DNA from 4 places in the Sinorhizobium numidicum genome. Region 4 is predicted to be linked to each of the others. Evidence: riboswitches for the same ligand, from Rfam matches in the RefSeq annotation. Region 4 holds a riboswitch; each other region holds the start of a gene.
The links. Region 4 has a riboswitch for cobalamin ahead of PYH37_RS23790 (CbtB domain-containing protein). Riboswitches for the same ligand answer to the same signal wherever they lie in the genome.
Positions count from the first base shown of each region.

Region 1: linked by a shared signal. The riboswitch ahead of PYH37_RS22160 (DUF1636 family protein) and the one ahead of PYH37_RS23790 (CbtB domain-containing protein) in region 4 are both predicted to bind cobalamin.
Region 2: linked by a shared signal. The riboswitch ahead of PYH37_RS15410 (aromatic ring-hydroxylating oxygenase subunit alpha) and the one ahead of PYH37_RS23790 (CbtB domain-containing protein) in region 4 are both predicted to bind cobalamin.
Region 3: linked by a shared signal. The riboswitch ahead of cobU (bifunctional adenosylcobinamide kinase/adenosylcobinamide-phosphate guanylyltransferase) and the one ahead of PYH37_RS23790 (CbtB domain-containing protein) in region 4 are both predicted to bind cobalamin.

Region 1 covers NZ_CP120368.1:2,286,029-2,291,361, forward strand. The annotation lists gene PYH37_RS22150 (ABC transporter substrate-binding protein) at 1-646, opposite strand, end outside; gene PYH37_RS22155 (ABC transporter ATP-binding protein) at 643-1,488, opposite strand; gene PYH37_RS22160 (DUF1636 family protein) at 1,507-1,953, opposite strand; cobalamin riboswitch at 2,062-2,274, opposite strand; gene PYH37_RS22165 (SLC13 family permease) at 2,459-4,237, opposite strand; gene PYH37_RS22170 (hypothetical protein) at 4,572-4,847, shown strand; gene PYH37_RS22175 (hypothetical protein) at 5,003-5,299, shown strand.
Region 2 covers NZ_CP120368.1:905,281-910,613, forward strand. The annotation lists gene PYH37_RS15395 (FAD-binding oxidoreductase) at 1-16, opposite strand, end outside; gene PYH37_RS15400 (L-threonylcarbamoyladenylate synthase) at 59-1,036, opposite strand; gene PYH37_RS15405 (DUF6656 family protein) at 1,115-1,714, opposite strand; cobalamin riboswitch at 2,014-2,215, shown strand; gene PYH37_RS15410 (aromatic ring-hydroxylating oxygenase subunit alpha) at 2,326-3,570, shown strand; gene PYH37_RS15415 (FAD-binding oxidoreductase) at 3,574-4,668, shown strand; gene PYH37_RS15420 (glycoside hydrolase family 25 protein) at 4,802-5,333, opposite strand, start outside.
Region 3 covers NZ_CP120368.1:2,199,666-2,204,998, forward strand. The annotation lists gene cobN (cobaltochelatase subunit CobN) at 1-1,861, opposite strand, end outside; gene cobW (cobalamin biosynthesis protein CobW) at 1,873-2,937, opposite strand; gene cobU (bifunctional adenosylcobinamide kinase/adenosylcobinamide-phosphate guanylyltransferase) at 2,941-3,468, opposite strand; cobalamin riboswitch at 3,600-4,003, opposite strand; gene PYH37_RS21735 (FecR family protein) at 4,279-5,217, shown strand.
Region 4 covers NZ_CP120368.1:2,629,154-2,634,486, reverse strand. The annotation lists gene PYH37_RS23805 (glucoamylase family protein) at 1-572, shown strand, start outside; gene PYH37_RS23800 (ferric iron reductase) at 592-1,446, shown strand; gene PYH37_RS23795 (CbtA family protein) at 1,571-2,419, opposite strand; gene PYH37_RS23790 (CbtB domain-containing protein) at 2,591-2,767, opposite strand; cobalamin riboswitch at 2,811-3,182, opposite strand; gene PYH37_RS23785 (TetR/AcrR family transcriptional regulator) at 3,262-3,933, opposite strand; partial or broken gene PYH37_RS23780 (anthrone oxygenase family protein) at 4,142-4,620, shown strand; gene PYH37_RS23775 (crotonase/enoyl-CoA hydratase family protein) at 4,719-5,333, opposite strand, start outside.

The DNA.
Region 1 (5,333 bases), 340 kb from region 4:
TTGGAATGCCGTAGCGACCCGAAGTGAACGGCTTTTCCTCACCCGAGTCGTAGACGAAGACCCGGGTCGGGCGCCGAGCGTCCTTGATCTTTCCGGTAATCTCGGCGAGTTGCCGGCGATAGCCCTCGACCAAGTCCTCCGCCCTCTCCTCCACGCCGAAGATGCGGCCGAGGTTCAGCAGATCGACGAACATGTCCTCCATCGTCGGCTTGCCCTTCGACATTATGTGGATGCAGCTCTCCGTAAGCTCATAGACCTTGATGCCGAAAGGCGACAGCGTCTCCGGCGTCACCTCCCCACCGACCTTCATGCCGTAGTTCCAGCCGGCAAAGAGGAAGTCGGCATCGGCGTTCAGGAGCACCTCCTTGGTCGGATATTTTTCCGCAAGCTCCGGCAGTTCCTTGACGCCCTCGCGCAGACGCTCGTCGAGCGTCTTCCAGCCGGAAACGCCGGTATAGCCGACCATGCGGTCCTCGAGCTTGAGCGCCAGCATCATTTCCGTGAGATTGACGTCGTTGGAAACCGCCCGCTGAGGTGCGGCGTCGAAGGTAACGTCGCGGTTGCAGCTCTTGACGGTGACGGGGTAGGCAAACGCCGGCGCGGCGCCAAGGAGAATGGCGCAGCCCGCGAGAAAAATTCTGTTCATCGGATGTCTCCTGTGGAGCGAAAGAGGGAAATTCGAGAGCTGGATGCCTCGGCGGGCGGAAGCGAGAAGGAAAAGCGGGAAGCATAGCCTTCGGCGGCCGCATGTGCCGTCGCGTGAACGCCGAAGGCGGTGGAAAGGGCCGATGGCCGCAGCACCTCTTCGGGGCTCCCGAATGCAGCGAGCCGACCTTCCGTGATGATCGCGACATCGGTCGCGAACTCGGCCGCGAGATTGATGTCGTGGAGCGTCGTGACAATGGTGAGCTTCAGCCTCTTCAGGAGCTCGATAATTTCGAGCTGATGGCGGATGTCGAGATGGTTGGTCGGTTCGTCCAGAACGATGATGCGCGGCTCCTGCGCCAACGCTCGGGCGATCAGCACCCGCTGCTTTTCGCCGCCCGAAAGAGTGGCGAATTGGCGCCTGGCGAGATGCGCGAGATCGAGATGATCGAGCGCGTGCGCCACCTGGTTCCGATCCCGTTCCGTCCAGCCGCGCATGCCCTCGCGCCGTGGGATGCGGCCCATCATCACCACATCGCGTACGCTGAAGGGAAAATCGCCGGGCATCTCCTGCAGGACGACGGCGATGGTCTTTGCCGCCTCGCGCGCCGTCATCGCCCAGAGATCGACGCCATCCACCTCGATCCGACCGGCAATCGGCTGCACCGCGCGATAGAGGCAGCGGAGCAAGGAGGTCTTGCCGGCGCCGTTCGGGCCGATAATCGCAAGCCGGCTGCCCGGCCCGATGGAAAAGCCGATATTGCGGACCAGCCGCAGGCCCGGACGCGGCCCCCATTCCAGTCCCTCGACGCTGAGTGCCGCGCCTTGCTCAACGCAGCTCATGAGACACCCTCCCCGCCGTCACTGGAACCATCCCACGCTCTCCTCGGAAACGAGGAGCGCCGCAGGAGTGCGGGCGAGCGTGTTGCCGGTGAGACCGGCGCAAAAAAACGGGTTAGCAGCCGCATCCCGCTCCAATGTAGAAGGATCTGCTGCATGCATTATGCCGCCGCCGCCTTCGGCGTGGGCGGCGGCAAAGCTGACGAGATCGTCGACATCCTCTTCCGGCGCGATGTCACCGAAGAGGTAGGTCGCCTTGGCGGTTGCCTGGAAGGCGATCGTGCAAGGCCGCGTGCAGCCGGCCATGCACACCGTGCCGGCGATGGAAAAATCCTCGCCGAGCGGCTGGCCGAGTGCCGAAACGCTGCGGTTCAACAGCGCCAGCAGTTCGGCGCCGAGCCGGCAAGGCCCGCCGGTGAAGCGGCAATCGGTCGATACGGTTATCTTGTGCTGTCGGAAATTCGCCATGTCTGTTCTCCGCCGGATTGGGCCGGAGAGAAAATGGCGAAGATGCAGTGAAGCGGTCGCCCGCTGTGCCTGAGCCAGTTCTTTTCCATCGGAACACCCCGTCCGTTGTGGTTGATCGGTTCGATGGCAGGTCTCCTGGCTCGCGGGTCGCTGCGCATCCACGTCTTCCCGGCTTTTCGCCAGTGACATGGTGTGAATGCGCTTTCCGCTCACAGTTGCGGGGGCAGCCACGGTTTCGGCCCCTTCTGGGTCGTCCTCACCGTGTTCCCTTTTCAGCCACTGCCGAGTCACGGCAGCAGCACCATCGCACTCTTGGTGGCACGAATCGCCGCACGAGGCAACGGGTGGAAGGGAGGCGGATGCGGATATCAACACGGTTGGCCCCGGCAACAATTTGCGATGCGTGATCGTTGTTATAAAATAACATTACGTGCGGCAAGAAAAATTTGGCTGGAAGCTCCCGTATTCGCGGTGGGGATGCCTCGCCGCGATACTGCCGCCCGACTCAGCGCACCAATGGCCATACCCACATCAGCATCGGCACGGCGACGAGCACGATCACGATCGAGAGCGGCAGGCCGAGACGTGGATAGTCGCTGAAGCGATAGCCGCCGGGGCCCATTACCAGCGTGTTGCACTGGTGGCCGATCGGGGTGAGGAAATCGGAGCCGGCGCCGATTGCCACCGCCATCAGGAAGGCGTCCGGGCTATAGTTGAGGGCCGTCGCGAAGCTTGCGGCGATCGGCGCCATGACGAGCACCGTGGCCGCATTGTTGAGGAAGGGTGTGACGGCCATGGCGGCAATGAGGATAAGGGCGAGTGCGCCGGCCGGCGGCAGGCCCGAGGCCACACCGCTGAGCCAGCCGGCGATGAGATCCGATCCACCGGTTGTGCGCAGCGTATCGCTGACCGGGATCAGCGCCGCCAGCATCACGAGGATCGGCCCATCGACAGCGCGGTAGACGTCGCGCAGTGGAATGACGCGGAAGACCACCATGGCGAGCGCGGCCGCAAAAAAGGCGACCGGCACCGGCACGACGCCGACGGCCGTCGCGCCCATGGCCGCCGCTAGAACGAGGATCGGCACGGTCGCATAGCGGATGGTGCCTAGCAGGATTTCCCGTTGGGCCAACGGCAGACAGCCGAAATCCTGGAGGAACGACGGCAATTCCCGGCGCGTTCCCTGCAGCACGACGATATCGCCGGCCCGCAGCCTTATGCTGCCGAGGCGCTGCTTCAGCCGCTCGCCCTGGCGGCTGACGGCAAGCAGGTTGACGTTGTGCCTGTTGAAGAGCGCGAGACGCTGCGCCGACATGCCGATGAGCGGCGAGCCGCTGGCGATCACCGCCTCGATCGCCTCGATCTCGACACGCGCCTTGTCGTTCGGCGTTGGCGAACGATCGCCGGAGATCTTCAGCTTCGCCTGGGAAACGATGCGGTCGAGCGCCGCCGGCCCACCTTCGAGCAGCAGGATATCGTCGGCTTCGATCGCTATGTCGGGCAGCGGCGCCAGATGCGTGCCGCGGCGGAATATGGCAATGACGACCGCGCCCCCGTCGCCGAGCTTGACCAGGCTGCCCAGCGGCTTGCCGATTGCCGGAGAACCGGCCGGGACCACCGCCTCGGAGGTGTAGTCGGTGATCTCGATCGCGTCATGCACTGCGGCCTGCTGGCTCTTGCGCTCCGGCACAAGCCGGTAGGCGAAAAGCAGAAACACCGCGCCGACCAGCGCCAGCGACGCGCCGACCGGCGTGAAGTCGAACATGGTGAAGCTCTCGCCGGTCAGATCCGCGCGCATCCGCGACACGACGACGTTCGGCGAGGTGCCGACCTGCGTCATCAGCCCGCCGATGAGCGCGCCGAAGGCCATAGGCATCAGAAACACCGAAGGCTGCACATTCGAGCGCCGGGCGAACTGAAAGGCAACCGGAATCATGATCGCGAGCGCCCCAATATTCTTGATGAACGCGGAAAGCACGGTGACGGTGACGACGAGAAGCGCGAGTTGCGCCCGCACCGATTGCAGGTTCGGCAGGAAACGCTGGATCGCCGCATCGACGACGCCCGAACGCGCAACGCCGGCGCTAACGATGAGCGCGCTGCCAACGATGATGACGATATCGTCGCTGAACCCGTCGAAAGCGCGATCGAAGGGTACGATACCGACGGCCACCGAAAGCATCAGCGCCGAACAGGCGACAACGTCATAGCGGAAGCGGTCCCATATGAAGAAGACCATCATCGTGCCGAGAACAAGAAATGAAAGGGACTGTTCGGCGGTCATAGGCGGTACCCAAAGCACTGACTGGTCGGAACCTTTTACAAACGAACCCGCGCAGCCGCCACCGAACCAAACGCGCACGCAGTCGGACGGTTCGCGCGCCGTTCATAGAGATCGGCGAGCCCAGCTACTACATCCTTCAAAGCACCCCGGGGAATCAACCAAAATATCAGTAAATCGCCGGCCAGCCGGCATGCATCACCAAGAAATTGCACCGGAGCTGGTCGTTCCTATGATCGTTGCCGGATAAAGAATAAGATGATGCGGCAGTTGATGTGCAACGACCGGTCCAGCGCAACGAGATGGGGCGCTGTGCCGATGCTCAGGAACATTCGCCATGAAGATCGCCCTGCTCGCCATTTGTGCAGCCCTTTTAAGCGCCTGCAGCTCGACAGTGGTCGGCTATGGCAGCCAACTGGAACCGATTCCAGGCAGCATCACTTACGGCGGCCAGCCGCGCACGAGACTGACCAAGGCGCCGGTCGGCAGCATTGTGCCCCACCAGTTCTTCGATAATTTCGGCCATCGCGTCTATGAAACCTACATTATCGAGCCGGACCGCTCGCTGCGGCTGACGAGCCGTCGCATCGATTACGAAGTCTTCAACGACTGATCGATTTCGAGTGACGCTCGAAGAAAATCGTAGAGGAGCATTATTGCTCTCCCCCTTTGCGGGGTTCTCAGCGCGGCTGACGAGCCGCCGGATAGACTGTGACGTTTTCAGCGATAGATAGAAGGGAGACGGATCCTGAAATTGCGAGGATTGCCATGAAACATCTTCTTGCCGCCCTCTGCACCGCCGTTCTGCTGAGCGGCTGCGAGGCCACCGCCGTTGGCTACTCGGCAGGCTACTCGCCCTACCTTGAGCCCATTCCCGGCAGCATCACCTATCGTGGCCAACCGCGCACGCGGCTCACCAAGGCGCCGGTCGGCAGCATCGTGCCGCACCAGTTCAACGATCGGTTCGGCCGCCGGGTCTATGAGACCTACGTGATCGAACCGGACCGCTCGCTGCGGCTTGTAAGCCGACGCTATCGCTTCGATTTCTTCGGCGACGACGACTGATCTGTCCGTCACGCGGTTGGCGACCGGCGGACGA
Region 2 (5,333 bases), 1.7 Mb from region 4:
GAATAATGGTCGTCATGGCCTCTGCCTTGGATCAGGATGATTTATTCGTTGGAGCGCCTCATCCCGCTCTAGGGGCAGCCGCCCGTTGCAGGCGATCGACAATCGCTTCGCCAAGTCCCTCGGCCGGGATCGGGCCGAAGGCGATGGTCGCAGCGCCGCTTGCATCCGCCTTTTTCATATAATCGAAGAGGTTGGCGGCCGCCTCCCGAAGATTGCCCGCCGGGCTGAGCTCGAGCACGATCGCCGCCTCGCTTTCGCCGGGAAGCGGCTTTCCGCCGAAACGGATCAGCGCTTCTCCCTGTCGGACGTCTTCGGCATTCAGCCGTACGGCGGCGCCCGGCGCGTAATGCGAAGCGAGCATGCCCGGCGCTTCGATCGCCGCGCCGGCGGTTTCCGAACGCTCGACCGTAAGGCCGGTAAGTGCCTCGACCTCCGCCACGTCGAGCCCGCCTGGCCGCAGCAGCCGGAGCTTCCGATCATCGAGCTTGATGATCGTCGACTCAAGGCCGATCTGCGCGGGGCCTGCATCGAGAATAAGCTTGAGCTTGGATCCGAGATCCGCTTCCACATGGGCCGCACTAGTCGGGCTGATCTTGCCGGACGTATTCGCGCTCGGCGCCGCGAGCGGTCGTCCGAAACGGGCGATCACCTGCCGCGAAAAGCCATCCGGCATGCGGATGCCGAGCGTATCGAGACCGGCGGACGCGAGCGCATGGACGGTACTCTCCGGCCGCTGCCGCAGGATCAAGGTAAGAGGGCCGGGCCAGAAGACTTCCGCCAGGCGCCGCGAAATCGGATCGAATTCGACGTGCTTCTCGGCCATCGCAATGTCCGAAACATGGCAGATCAAAGGATTGAAGCGCGGCCGCCCTTTCATCTCGTAAATGTGGCTGATCGCGTCGGCATTGGTGGCATCGGCAGCAAGGCCATAGACCGTTTCCGTCGGGATCGCGACCGGTTCGCCTTCGGAAAGTATGGCGCAGGCTCTCTCGATCGCCCGATCCGGCTCGATGCGCGTGTCGATGATTTCGGCCATGGCGTTTCCATTCCTTTCCGACGCTTCCTTAAAGGAGGTGTCGCGAAAACAGAACGATTTTCTGCGTGCGAGGGCTGGTCAGAGGTTGCGGATGATTTTGCGCAGCGCCTCGTCTGCGGCGCCGAGCATCAGCACGTTCTTGAGCGCTATCATCGGATCCTGTGTGCGGAAGATCAGTCCGTTGCCGCGAACGTAGCGATTGACGACCATGTGCCGATCATAGGCGTCGGGTTCGATGGCGACGGCGAAATACATGCGCGAATAGCCCGGCTGTATTCGATCGAAGAAATGCGTCTCGTCACCAAGCTCGGAGAAAAAGTTCGCAAAGTAGAAGGCCCAGGTGACCTCTCGCGAGTGGGCCAGATGCGTTCTGGCGCCGGTCACATGGCAGTAACCAAGGTGAGGACTGTTGGCGAGCGTCCGGTGAAAGATCATCTTTGGAAAGCGGATCGAAGCATGGAAGCTGTTGATCCGCTTGTGGGTCGTCTCGCCGGCTGCCGTCAGTTTGCGTCCGGTCCGCTCCGCGACTTCGTCATGTGTCAGATAGCGCCGCTGCTCGGCTATCCAGTGGCGGCGCCGATCGATGCGGCCCGTCCTCAGGAACTCGGTATGGATTGCAGCCTTTGGTGCCAGGGCGGGTGCCCTTTCGGCCGCGTCGTAATATCTGAGCTTTGCCATCGACGTTAATGCGCCACCCTGCCGGTGAAACGGTTGATCCGTTAGCGGATGCTAAGTGATCAGGGTTAATGAATGTTTTCCGCCGGGGCGCGCTCGATGCGGGTGTCGCAAAAGGGCGAGCCTCTTTCGCAGCCGAGACTGCGCTGCCGAAAAAATCGCCAATTGCTCAAGTTTTCCGCTATCGCGTTGTTTACAAATGGAAAATATCATTTCTTACATGACGCGCAGATGCCGGAATATCTGTCGTCTTTCTGGAAACGGATGTCGCGAACCGGCAGTTGTCAAGGCTATCCGCCGGCTTAGATACCCACACTCAAGGTGCCGCCTTAGGGAGGGCGGAGAATTGGGAAGCCGGTCAAATCCCGGCGCTGCCCCCGCAACGGTGGTGGAGCAAAAAGCCTCGGCACAAGGCCACTGGACAAATCGGTCCGGGAAGGCGCCGGGCTGGTCCTTCGTGGACTGCTCCAGAGCCCGGAAACCAGCCTTGAAGCGAAATCAACCGTAACTGGTTGCGGCGGGCAGCCGGATCGGAACCACATGGCGCGCCGGCGTCATCGCCGGCGTTTGGTTCCTGTCCTGCCTCTCCGAAACGTGGCGAATGAGGATGGGACATGGACATTCAGAACGACATGCTGCGCAAGCTGAAAAGCCGCCGCAACGGGTACAGCCTCGACCGGGCTTTCTATATCGACCCCGACTATTACCGCCAGGATCTGGAGCATATCTGGTACAAGGATTGGCTCTTCATCGGCCATGATTGCGAAATCCCAAGAGCCGGGAATTATTTTACGGTCCAGGTCGGCGACTATCCGATTGTCGTCGTTCGCGACCGGCAGGGGACCATCCGGGCGCTGCACAACTCCTGTCGCCACCGCGGCTCGCGCGTCTGCGCGCAGCAGAAGGGCTCTTCGGCCAAACTCGTCTGTCCCTATCATCAATGGACCTACGAACTCGACGGCAGGCTGCTTTTCGCGCGGCAGATGCCCGAGGGCTTCGACCCCGCCCAGCACAGCCTGAAGCCGGTGCACTGCGAGACCGTTGGAGGATATATCTTCATCAGCCTCGCCGACCAGCCCATGGATTTTCAGCCCTTCCGCGACATGGCGGCAGGCTATCTCGCGCCGCATCGCCTTGGCGAAACCAAGGTCGCCTACGAGAGCACCATCGTCGAGAAGGGCAACTGGAAGCTCGTCTGGGAGAACAATCGCGAGTGCTACCACTGTGCCGCCAACCATCCGGAGCTCTGCCGGACGTACCCCGAGGCTCCGACGGTCACCGGCGTTCAGGCCTCGATGGACGATCCGGAAATTGCCGCCCATTGGGCGCAATGCGAGGCAGCGGGGCTGCCAAGCGCTTTCAAGATCTCGCCGACCGGCCAGTTCCGCACGACGAGAATGCCGTTGATCAACGACGCCGAGAGCTACACCATGTCGGGTGAGAAGGCCGTCCGTAAGCAGCTTTCCGCCGACGTCAACGCGAGCCGGATCGGCACGCTGCTTCTCTTCCACTACCCGACGACCTGGAACCACGTGCTCGGCGACCACGCGATCACCTTCCGCGTCTTGCCGCTGGGGCCCGAATTGACTGAGGTCACGACCAAATGGCTGGTCAACAAGGATGCGATCGAAGGCGTCGATTACACGATCGAGGAACTCACCCATGTCTGGACGGAAACCAACGATCAGGACCGCCGTATCGTTGAGGAGAATGCCTTCGGCATCCGCTCGCCGGCTTATGAGCCCGGTCCCTATTCGGCCGAGCACGAGGGGGGCGTGATGCAGTTCGTCGAATGGTATTCGAACTTCATGCAGAACCGCCTTCAGGGCGCTGCCGCTCCTCTCTCGCGGGTGGCATGACCCATGGAAATGGCCGCCTCCTTCCGCCATTTCGATGAACTGCATCCCTGGATCGATCGCCAGCACATGCTTGAGTGCACTTCGACGGTTGCCGAGACTGCGGATGTGATGACTTTCACGTTCCGGTCCGACAAACCGGCCTGGTTCCGTTATCTGCCGGGACAGTTCGTGACGCTTGAACTGCCCGTCGGCGAGGAGTCGGTGATGCGCACCTATACTCTATCGTCCTCGCCCTCGCGTCCGCTCTCGGTGGCCGTCACGGTTAAGGCCCAGGCGGACAGCGTCGGTACGCGCTGGATGTTCGACAATCTGAAGCCGGGCATGACGCTGAAAGCGCTCGGGCCGCTCGGCGATTTCAGCTTCGTCCGCCATCCGGGCGAAAAATATCTTTTCGTTTCGGCCGGTTCCGGCATCACCCCGATGATGTCGATGACGCGCTGGATGGGAGATTGCGCACCGGAAACGGATGTTACCTTCATTTCCTGCGCGAGACGGCCGGACGATCTTCTGTTCAAATCCGAGCTTGAAGTTCTCGCCCGTCAGATGCCGCGGCTCAATCTCGGCTTTCTGGTGGAGGGACACGAGGCACGCCACGGTTGGCACGGATTGCGCGGCCGCATCGATGCGACGAAGCTGCCGCTGCTTGCGCCGGATTTCCTGGAGAGAACCGTCTTTTGCTGCGGTCCCGAGCCCTTCATGCGAGGTGTGAGGGAAATGCTGAAGGCGTCGGGTTTCGAGATGGCGCGTTACCATCAGGAAAGCTTCCAGCCGGCGGCCGCACCCGCCGCCGAGGAGCTTGCCGTCCGCGCTGGGCCGGCCGCAGGCGCTCCGGTCGAGGCCGCACGGTTGACTTTCACCATGAGCGGCAAGGAGGTCACAGCCGTTCCGGGCCAGACGATCCTTCAGACGGCGCGCGTCAATGGAGTGAGGATCGGCGCCGCCTGCGAAGGGGGCATCTGCGGCACGTGCCGGGTGAAGAAGATTTCCGGCGATGTCGAGATGACCCACAACGGCGGCATTCTCGATGACGAGATCGAGGAAGGCTATATCCTCGCCTGCTGTTCCCGGCCGGTCAGCGATGTGCAGATCGAAGCTTGATCGAGCTTTAAAAGTCGGAGCGGAACGCGGGCGCTAGAGCATCCCGCTTTCAAGCGGAACCGCTGGAAGCGGGATGCTCTAGAATCTAGAGTGCTAGAGCGTCCTTTGTGCGTTCACTTGAACGCACGGCGCTCTAGCGGCGCTCGGTCTGATAGGGCAAGCGCGCCTCCGCCGCCTTCACGCTGATGGTGCCGGTGACCGTCATGTCGACGCCGGTGCCTGATCCGCTCTCGGCCCCGGCACGGCTGATGAGCAATGGCTGCGCGAAGGAGGCGACGGCGGTGGCGCCCGTCATTTGCGCGGCGCCGGCTTTGGCGGAGGCGACAACCGTCAGGACCGGCGGTTTTTCCGGCAGCAGCGTACCGCTGGCCCAGACAGCCTTCAGTGCTGCGACGGGCATGGCCGCGACGTTCACGTCAATGTCGTTGAGTGTGCCCGGCACGCGGTAGGGGCAGCGTTTCTTGCCGCAATTATGCGCAGACGAGAATTGCCACAGCGCATAGCTGTTCCAGTTGCCCAGCGGAAAAACCTTGCGGATATCGGGTTTATAGCGCGCATACCAGAGCGGAAGGCGCGAAAGCAGCCGATGCTTGAACCGGTTGGCGGCGATGTGCTTCGCCGTTATGTGGTTGGTATAGAGGATCGGATAGCGGCCGGTGCGCGCT
Region 3 (5,333 bases), 430 kb from region 4:
CGGCGCAATAGACCTGGCGTAGATAGGCATAGAAGGCGAGATAGCCGTGCGGCGGCACGAGGTCCGGCGCGTGATAGGTTTCCTTGGGATCGATATTGTAGCCGCGCGCCGGCTGAATGCCGACGATCACCTCACCGAGGCGGGCGAGCGGCAGCGCGAAGACACCATCCAAGAAGAAGGGATCGGCTTGCGGCATACCCCAGCGCTCGGTCACTTCCTGCTGAATCTTTTTCGGAAGAGAGTCGAGGAACTCCTTGTATTGATTTAGCGAAATTGTTTCACGGGTTTCGCGGTCGCGGCTCGCCGCATTGGTCGGCCCCGCCATCAGGAAGCGCATCAGCGCATCTCCGTCCTCCGGCACATCACCGACGACATAGCCCTCCGCCGCCATCGCCTTCAGCACCTCGATGGTGCCAGCCGGCGTGTCGAGACCGACACCGTTGCCGAGCCGCCCGTCGCGGTTCGGGTAATTGGCCATGATGATCGCGACGCGGCGCGCTTTGGGCTTCGCCCGGCGCAGTCTTGCCCAATTGGCGGCAAGCCGGGCGGCAAAGCGGACACGGTCCGCCAGCGGCTCATGGCCGACGATATTGGCCTCGACGGCCGCGTCATAGGTAGATGCGGCCTTGAAGGAAACGGCGCGGGAAAGGATGCGGCCATCCACCTCCGGCAGTGCGACATTCATGCCGAGGTCGCGCGCCATCAGCCCCTGCGGCGAGGCCTCCCAGGCGTCGCGCGAAGAGCCGGAAAAGATCACCTGCAGCACCGGCGCGCCAGTCGATTCCAGCACCGTCGGCTGACGATCGGCGCCGGGTGCGGAAACGGCAAACCCGGTTGCGTTCATGACGACGTCCGGCGCGGCTTGCGCGAAGATAGCCTGAAGCGTGCCGATGGAGATCTGGTCCTTGAGGCTCGACACGAACACCGGCAGCGCCCGCATGCCTTCGGCCGCAAGCGCCTCGATCAGCGCCTCGACGGGTTTGATTTCACCGCTTTGGACAAGGGCGCGGTAGAAGCAGATGGCGATGGTTGGGGGTGCGAGAGCATCAGATTGGCCATCCCCCTCTGCCCTGCCGGGCCTCTCCCCCACAAGGGGGGAGATCGCCGCGCGGCCGCCGCTCGTTCCCTGATTTCCGTTGGAAATGACAGAGCCATCAGCTTCTGAGGGGCTTGCCTGCAATTCGACTGCCGTTAAGGAGCGAGCACTTGCCTCCGTGTTCTCCCCCCGTGTGGGGGAGATGCCCGGCAGGGCCGAGGGGGGTATTTTCTCACCGCCGCTCGCAAGGCGCATCCACGCGCCGATATCAATCACGCCCCGCCCCGGCCACCATATCCCGGCCTTCAGCAGCGGCCGCGCCGGCTCGGGCTTTTCGCCGCCGGTAATCAGTGCCTCGGCATAGTCGAGAAACAGGCCCGCATTGTCGGCGCCGCCTTCGGTGAAATAGGCCCAGAGGCGTTGACGGTCCTCCGGCGGTACCGTGGAAAAGGGGGCAAGCCCGGGATCCGGCTTGTCGTCGCCGGGCAGAACCGCGATCTGGAATTTGTTGGTGACGGCCGCCGCATGCAACGCCTCGAGCACGTAACGGAAATAGCTGGCGCCGCCGAGCGGACGTACGACGATCAGCTTGGCATGGCGCGCCGTCCGCTCGACATAAGTGTCGACCGACATCGGATGCATGAGGCTCATCAAGCTGGCGATGCGCAGACTTCTCGCCCCCGGCCGCTGCCGATGGGCGGCGGCAATCGAGGCAAGCTCCGTATCGGCGGCCGACAGGAACAGGATGTCAGCCGGGCTTTGCCCGAGATCGATTGCCTCGTTTCCGTCGGCGATCGTTCCTTTCTGGGCGAGAAGCAGATGCATCTTCTATCCGATCAGACGAGCGCCGAAATCGCGGCGCGCACGGCTGTCTCGTTCATGTCATGCAGGCCGATGACGACGAGGCGTGTGCCGCGCATCTCTCCGGAGGTCCAAGCACGGTCGAAATATTGGTCGATGCGGCTGCCAACTGCCTGGATCAGCAGGCGCATCGGTTTGCCTGGCACCTCGGCGAAGCCCTTGAGGCGTAGTACGTCGTGCTCGGCGATGATGCCCTTCAGCTGGTCGATGAAGACAGCCGGCTCGGCGATCGGGCCAAGCTCGACGACGAAGCTGTCGAACTCGTCGTGATCGTGCTCCTCGCCTGCCTCGTGCTCCATCTCGTGATGCGATTTGCGGTTGGCGATCTCGCCTTCCGTGCCGACCCCAAGGCCGAGCAGGATGGCCGCCGCCACCTCGCCGTTCCTCGCCTCGATCATCGTCGGCTTCCGGCTGATGCGGGACGCGACCTCCTCGCGCACGGACTGAAGGCCAGACGCGTCGATGAGATCCGTCTTGTTGAGAACGATGAGATCGGCCGCGGTGAGCTGGTCTTCGAAGAGCTCCTCGAGCGGACTTTCATGGTCGAGGTTCTCGTCATTGACGCGCAGCGCATCGACCCTGTCGTGGTCGTCGGCAAAGCGCCCGGCGGCGACGGCGGCGCTGTCGACGACCGTCACGACGCCGTCGACGGTCACTTCGCTGCGGATATCCGGCCAGTTGAAGGCGGCGACCAGTGGCTGCGGCAGAGCGAGGCCAGAGGTCTCGATGACAATATGATCCGGACGGTTCTCGCGCTCCAGCAGCTTTGTCATGGTCGGGATGAAGTCATCGGCAACGGTGCAGCAGATGCAGCCATTGGTAAGTTCGATGATGTCTTCCTCCGAGCAGGCCTCCGCGCCGCACCCCTTCAGCACGTCGCCATCGACGCCGAGATCGCCGAATTCGTTGATGATCAGCGCGATGCGCTTGCCATCGGCATTCTGCAGCAGATTGCGGATCATCGTCGTCTTGCCGGCACCGAGGAACCCGGTGATGACGGTTGCCGGAATCTTGCCCTGGTGGGGCTTGGCGAGTGTCATGGATCAACCCTTCATTTTCAGCGGCAATCCGGCCGCGACAAAGTAAACTTCGGCGGATTTCTCCGCCACAATCTGGTGGAGCCGGCCGGCGTGGTCGCGAAAGTCCCGCGCCATGCGGTTCTCCGGCACGATGCCGAGGCCGACCTCATTGGAAACGAGAATGAGCCGCGCCCGAGCGTCGGAGAGAAAGGCGGCGAGCGCCGCGAATTCGGCCGCCATGTCCCGCTCTTCCATCATCAGGTTCGTGACCCAGAGCGTCAGACAATCGATGAGGATCGCGCGCGCCGGATCGTCGATGTGGCGGAGCGCCCCGACGAGATCGAGCGGCTCCTCATGCGTCGTCCAGCCCTTGCCCTGCCGCGCGGCCTGATGACGGCCGATGCGCTCGCGCATCTCGTCATCGAAGGCGCGGCCGGTCGCGACGTAATGCATCGGCAGCCCGGAGGCCTCGACGAGCTTTTCCGCAAAGGAGGACTTGCCGGAGCGGGCGCCGCCGAGCACGAGAACCGGTCCGGTATTGGGAATGATCATGGCCCGGCTTCAGTCCGACGAACTCAAACCGCAATAGCAAGGGGGAACGGGCGCGTGCAAAGAGCGCCCGGAGAAGAACTGATAAGCCACGACAACCTCCGTGCTGGCATTGGGGACGGATCCCCTCGGGCGGAATGCCCTGACGGATGGCAGGTCTCCTGGCTCACGGCGTCACGGGCTGAGGCATTACGGGCGCAAGAATCGCTCACCAATGCCAGGCCGAACGGGTCCGCCTCACCTTCCCGGCGCTTGTCTAGCATCATGAAAGGCGGACGATTCGTAGAAGAAGAGGCGTCCAGCCCGGCTGACCATGATGCCACGCCAGTGGCTTTTCCGGCACGTCACCCATCCCGCGTGAAACTGCCCCATGCAGTTCATCGAAGGAAGAATGGCGTGGCCGATGGCGAACCCTGACCGTTCTACAGTCGCGGGGTCGGCTGCGATAAGGGTGCCCGGTGTGGGTCCGCCCCGTCGCATTCCCATTTACTCCCCCGCTCCGCTCCGGCGCAGGGGAACCATCCATTGAGCGTTAATTATGAAGCGGGACGGGCAAAGTCAATCGATGGCGTGCGACACACCGCGAGCGAATTGCGGCAAAGCGGCTTAAAGAGCGGCCTGAGCCACAACCTGCGGCATTGGCGCGCCATGTCCTCGCCCAAACGGATGAGAAGACAGCCATCGCTGCCGCATGGTAAGACTGAGCGCTTGGAGCGCGACGCCCATATACTGCCGCATCCCGCTCCAACTGAAGAATCGATCATGTTCATGATCCTGGATGGCTTTCGCCAGAGGATCATCGAGGAGGGTGCGATGTCGTATTTACGTCGTACCGCAATCGCTACGCTATGCGTCGCGCTTTACGGTTTCATACCGACACAGGCCGCCGAAAGGGTCGGCGAGGCGATCCGGATCAAGACCGAAGTTACCGGCGCGAGCGGACCGCTGGCGGTCAAGTCCCCGGTTCACCGGGATGAACGGATTCGCACGTCGAAATCCGGGCTCGGGCAATTCGTGTTTCGCGACGGCACCAAGCTCGCGGTCGGGTGGGGCTCTTCCATTGTTATCGACAAGTTCGTCTTCGACGATTCCAGATCGTTGCAGAAGCTTACGGTCATGGCCGCGAAGGGCACCTTTCGCTGGATCAGCGGAAACTCGAAACACACGGCTTATGAGATCCTGACGCCCGCCGGAACGATTGGCGTGCGAGGAACCGTGTTCGACTTTTACGTCGGCGGCGATGGTACGACAGCGGTCGTGCTGCTGAGCGGAGCGGCCCAGTTCTGCGGGCCTGGCGGCTGCCAGCAACTGACGCGACGCTGCGATTGCGTGGTCGCCAAGCCCAATGGCAGCCTGACCGATACTCGCCGGGTCAATAGAGGTGTTCTCAGGACGCTCGGCAATCAGAATGCCCTGCCCTTTCTCTCCGGCAGTCAAAAGCTTTCGGGCGGGTTCGGAAACATCGGCGGCAGCTGTGGTCTTGCGGCGGCATTGGAAGTCAAGCCCCCACCAGCTCCTCCTTCGCGTGTCCGCGAAATCAGCCCCACGCCGGAGAAGCCGCCGAAGCCGGACAAGCCCCATAAGCCCGACAAGCCGGACCGACCGGATAGGCCAGATAGGCCAGACAGGCCAGATAAGCCAGATAGGCCAGATAAGCCGGATAGGCCGGACAAGCCCGGGGACAAGCCGCACGATGATGGGAAGCGAGCTGACGACAACGAGGATCGGCCGCACGACGACAGCAGGGGCTAGAGCCTTTCATGGCTGAATGGAAACATTCTGCCGGAGCAGATTTTCGTCAGGCAGAGGCGATTGCCGAGTGCCGTGCACAGACGTACGGCCGAGGCGATCGCCTCGGATCCTGGCGG
Region 4 (5,333 bases):
GCGCTCTTCGCGATGCCGGGATGCGCAGGGTGGCGAGCGACTATTTCGAGAACACGCGCCGGGCGATCGCCCTTCAGCGCGCATATGCGCAGGAGAACCCCCACGGTTTCGCCGGCTATTGCCGCGATCTCTGGGGCTTCAGCGCCTGCCATGCGCCGAAGGGCTGGTTGCAGCTTCGCGACGGACGATGGCAAAAATTGCTGGGCTATGCGGCCCGCGGTGCGCCCTTCGGCGCCGACGACGGAACGCTCGTTCCCTGGGCATCGCTCGCCGGCTTGCCGTTCGATCCGGATGCCTGCCTGAGCGGCCTTTCCCATCTCCTGGCGCACTATCCGGCGTTGCTCAATGACGACCGTCTCCCCGGAGGCTTCAATCCGAGCCTGCCGAGTGAAGGCGCCGAGGGATGGGTGGACGACAGCGTCGTCGGGCTTGACCAGGGGCTCTCGGTGATAATGATCGAAAACTGGCGAAGCGGCTTGCTTTGGGACCTCACATCCAGCATTCCGGCTTTCCGCTATGGGCTGCGCAAGGCAGGCTTCGAGGGCGGCTGGCTCTCCGCCAGCGTTTTCTGATAGCCGAGGGGTCCGACACGTGCAGCAACGGCAAGGGAGGGCGAGCAGCGCGGCAAGCGGCGAGGACGCCGCGGCGGCCATCGAATGGCTTGCCGCTGCATTTCCGGAGGTCGCCTGTTCATCGGATGCTTCCGCTGCCAAATTCATTCCAGCAACGGCGTTCTGGAGGGATGCGTCCGCCAGCGTGGAGGCTTGCCTCGCCTATCAGAACCGTTTCGCCTCCGGCATGGACGACAAAGTGCGGGCGGCGCATCTGATCGCTTTTTACAGTCACCAGCTCAGCCTGGTGACTGTAACGGTCTTTCTCGCCACGGGTCTGGTGCCTGAATTGGCGGGGCTGCGCTTTGAAAGCTATTTGCGCCCCGTGGGCGAGCGGACGCTCGAGGCGAGCCGATTTCATTTTCTTGTCGAACTGCCGCAGATTGCGGCCGGTGCCCGGCCGGAGGAGGCCGGCAGCCGTTTCCGGGATGTTTTCGTTGCGCAGTTGAAACCGGTGATTACGCTGTTGAGCCGGCGCTGCGGCCTATCAGTCCGCGCGCAGTGGCGGCTTGCGGCAGACAGTCTGGCGGGTGCTTTTCTGGAGATTGGGCGACGTCAGGGGAAAGAGGCGGAGGCTATTGCTCACGCCCTCGCGATCGTCAAGCACCAAGGCTCGCCGTTGTTTACGCGGGAACTCCATTATGAAGAGATCGATGCCGCCGTGCCTTGCAATGACGGTGAGAGGGCGCTTTCCCAGACCTACAGAATGCGGGGCGGCTGCTGCCTGTACTATCGCACTGATGCCGGCAGCTATTGCGATAGCTGCGTGTTGCTCAGGCCGGAAATACGACGCGAGCGGCTGCGGGCGCATTTGCGTGAAACGGCACGGGAATAGCGGGTGAACGAAGCGTTCTCCACCCGTGGATTGCCCTTCATCCGCTGCCGAGACCTTCTCCCGCCTGCGGGAGAAGGACAAGCGGCGAGTTCCTGACCCCTCGCCCGCGAGCGGGAGAGGGCGCTTAACGCGTCTTAAGGAACCAATCGTTGATAAAACCGGAGACAACACCGAGCACGATCCAGAAGGCGAGCGTGGTCGCCAGTGCGGCGACGGCAAATTCGGCGCCGAGGACGGCCGGAACGTTGCTGGAAATGTCGAGCGGCTGCGGCGCACCATAGGCCTGCGGCGCTGCGATCAGGACGAGCCCTACGACCTTGGCGAGGATTCCGGGGCGCAGTGCCAGCAGATAGAGCCCTGCCGCTGAAAGCAGCACGGTCGCCGCCCACCAGAGCTGGCGGTCGCCAAGTTCGGCGGCGGGGAAGCCGGGCAATTCCGGCGGCAGGCCGACCGCCGGCAGCATGTGGACGGCAAGCCAGCCGAAGGCGCCCCAGAGCGCACCGTTCGCGAGCGTTATCGGGTAGCCGATGACGAGGCTGATGCCGGCAAGAAGCAGCGAAAAGCCCGCACCGGTCACCAGATTGGCAAGCAGCGTGCCGGAGAAGCGGCTCATGCCGAACATGATGCCGCCTTCCTCGTGTTCGCCCCCATGCTCATGGGCATAGGCCGGCGAAATAGGCGAGAGTGCCGAGAAGATCGTGCCGAGCGGCGAGGTGCCGTTCGGAGTAGCATGAGGAGAAGCGTTAGGCTGTTTTCCGACCGCGTCCCGCTCCAGGTTCAGGAAAGAATGCTGATCGTGGGCGGCGGCGGCAGGCTGCTCGCCCACCGGCTGGTCAGTCGCCGCCGGAGCCTCACCCTCATATTGCTCCGCATGCAGGATCAATGGCGTAACGCGCAGTTCCTGCGCGGCGGTCATGAAGACGCCGGCGATCAGCCCGGCCACGATGGCGGCCAGAAGTGTTTTGACGATCATTGTCTATATCCCTCAGTTCGGCGCACGGCGCGCCGCGGGGCGGCCGGAGCATTCCATGGACGTGGAATATGCGCTGCGGCCGCGGACGTGCCAGATGGCACGCACGCGTACTCCGTCCGCCGGGCGGTCGTCCACTTCGATGCGGAACGCGTGAGCGTTCCAAGCCATCATTTAGTGGCAGGGGAAGCCGTAGGAATGTCGGGTGTCGTGCGCGGTATCGTGCAGGACGGCCGAATTCGCCAAGCCGGCGCCGAAGACGAGGAAGGCACCGATCATCAGAGCGATGAGGCCTGCGGTCAGACGATCGCTGAGGGACAGCGGAATGCTCGAAACTGTAGACGTAGCCATGACAACCTCCGTGATGGCAATGGGATGTTTCCCGGGTTTGGGCTTATGCCCGCATCGCTTGGCAGGTTTCCTGGCTCGCGGCGTAAGGTGCCTAGAGTGTCCTGCTTTCAAGTGAAACCACTGAAGGCAGAAAAGATGCTCTAGATTCAGAGCGCTAGAGCGTCCTTTGCGCGTTCATTTGAACGCGCGGCGCTCTAGTCACCAGGGAACTTGCCTCGCCTTCCCAGGTTCGAACCACGTCTCGCGGTTCTCCTCCCAGTGGCTTCTTCCGGATCGCTCCGGAACGGCAATTCACGCCGCTCTACAGTCGCGGGGTCGGCCGTGATTGAGATGCCCAGCTTGGGTCCATCCGTCACGTTCCCGTTTACTCCCGAAACGCGTTCGCATCCCGGGAACCAATCGATCTTCGATGATTAGGTTTGCTTTTCATCCATGTCAATCGAGCCGCTATGGAAAAGCGCCTAGCCGGTTCTACCGACATTGCTCGCCCGAATTCATGCCACGCTTTTATCGTCGGGCATGTCGCCCGAGGCAAAATTGTGCAGAACCATGCGCTTGTAGGCTTCGACGATGCGGTCACCTTCGGCACGATCGACCGAGACGGCGAGCCGCATGGTACATTCGCCAAGATGCATGATGAGGAAAGCGGCATCTTCGATTTTCTCCCGCGGCGTGCCGGGTGCCACCCGTTCCCAGACGTCGGCGAGCAATCGCCCATTCGCCCGGCTCTCGGCGAGCTCGATCTCGCGCAGGATCTTGTCAGCTTGCATCGCCGACCAGATGTCGCGCATCACCGGCTCGGCCCGGAACATCTCGTAATAAATGTCAAAAAGGGCGGCAAAGGCATCGCGCAGTTCGGCGATGCTCGTGACCTTGGCGAGTTCCGTTGCGATACAATCCCGGGAGGCCGTGTTGTAGCGCTCGGCGAGCGTGCGGATGATCGCCGCCTTGTCGGGAAAGTACTGGTAGAGCGAGCCGATGGAAATTCCGGCCATCTCGGCCACCTCACTCATGCGCATGGCATCGCTTCCTTTTTGCTCGATCAGCGCCGTGGCGCAGGAGAGGATGTGTTCAACCCGTTCGCGGCTACGCCTTTGGCTCGGCGTGCGGCGGAGGGCTGGCGCTTCGTCATTGGCAGCAGTGGCCGGCGTTGCTTCTGAAATCATGAGCCTCACTCACATTTTGACTTGACTGCTGAGACATGAGGATTTATCACATTTTGTAATGTGAGCAACACTCATATTTTTGCGGTGGAGATGAGGAGGATGAGATGTCTGGGAAGTTCACGTTGCTACCGGGCGGTGAGAGCAAGCTGCAAGATCTTGCCGGCGAAGCCCTGAAGACGGCTGCAAACGGTATCCGGAGTGTCGCGTGATGGTTGCTCTTATCCCCGCCTTGTCTTTCGCTGCCGTCATCGGCTCCGGCCTGATGGCCGGACTCTTCTTTGTCTTCTCCGTCTGCATCATGCAGGCGCTGTCGCGGTTGCCGCCCGAGCAGGGCATCGCCGCGATGAACGCCATCAATGTGGTGATCCAGAATCCGCTGTTTCTCACCGCCTTCATGGGAACGGCGCTCCTTGGACTGGTTCTTGTCCTCACCGCCGTCGTTGGGGCGGGCAGGGGAGCTACCTGCTGGCCGCCGGCGGTCTCGTCTATCTCATCGGTACGCTGGCGGTGACCATTATCTTCAACGTACCGCTGAACAACGCCCTTGCCGCCGCCGCACCGGGACAGGCGGCGACCGATCTCTGGCAGCAGCGCTACTTGACCGACTGGGTCTGGTGGAACCACGTCCGCACGATCGCCTCCATCGGCGCGCTGGCGCTTTTCGTTCTCGGCCTCGCGCGCAGTTGACGACACTTCATTCCACAGCGAGCCGCAGTGAGATTGGCGATCGCGCCGGTCATTGCGCCGGCACGATCGGAGCGACGAAGGCGGCGTAGTGCAAGATTTCAGCGCCCGGCGTAGCGAGGTTCGCGCCGTTCCTTCCAGGCGGACAAGCCCTCGGTCAGGTCGTGGCTTGGCACGAGGCGTGCAAACTGCTCGCTTTCGTTCAGCAGGCCTTCGCCGATCGTCATGTTGAGGCCCCTTGTGACGGCGGTGATGATGGCGCCGGTCGCAAGAGGCGAGTGGTGGATGATGCGGGCGGCGAGCGTCCATGCGGCATTCATCAGGTCGTGATGCGGCACGATCCTGTTGATGAGTCCCATCTCGAGCGCGCGCTGCGGTGAGAAATCGTCACCAGTCAAAAGCAGTTCGAGCGCGCGCTTGCGTCCGGCAAGGCGCGGTAGACGCTGCGTACCGCCGAAGGTCGGCGGCATGGCGAGCTTGATCTCGGGCTTGGAAAAGCGCGCCCGTTCGCTGGCGATTGCGAGATGGACGGCTTCGGTGATCTCGCAGCCGCCGCCATAGGCAAGACCATTGACGGCGGCGATCACCGGCTTTGGAAAGGCCTCAAGTCGGGCTGTCAGCCTTTGCCCGCGCCGAACGAAATCGCGAACGGCGGCATTCACGCCCGATGCGACGCTGTCTGAAAATTCGTGAATGTCGCCGCCGGCGGAAAAGGC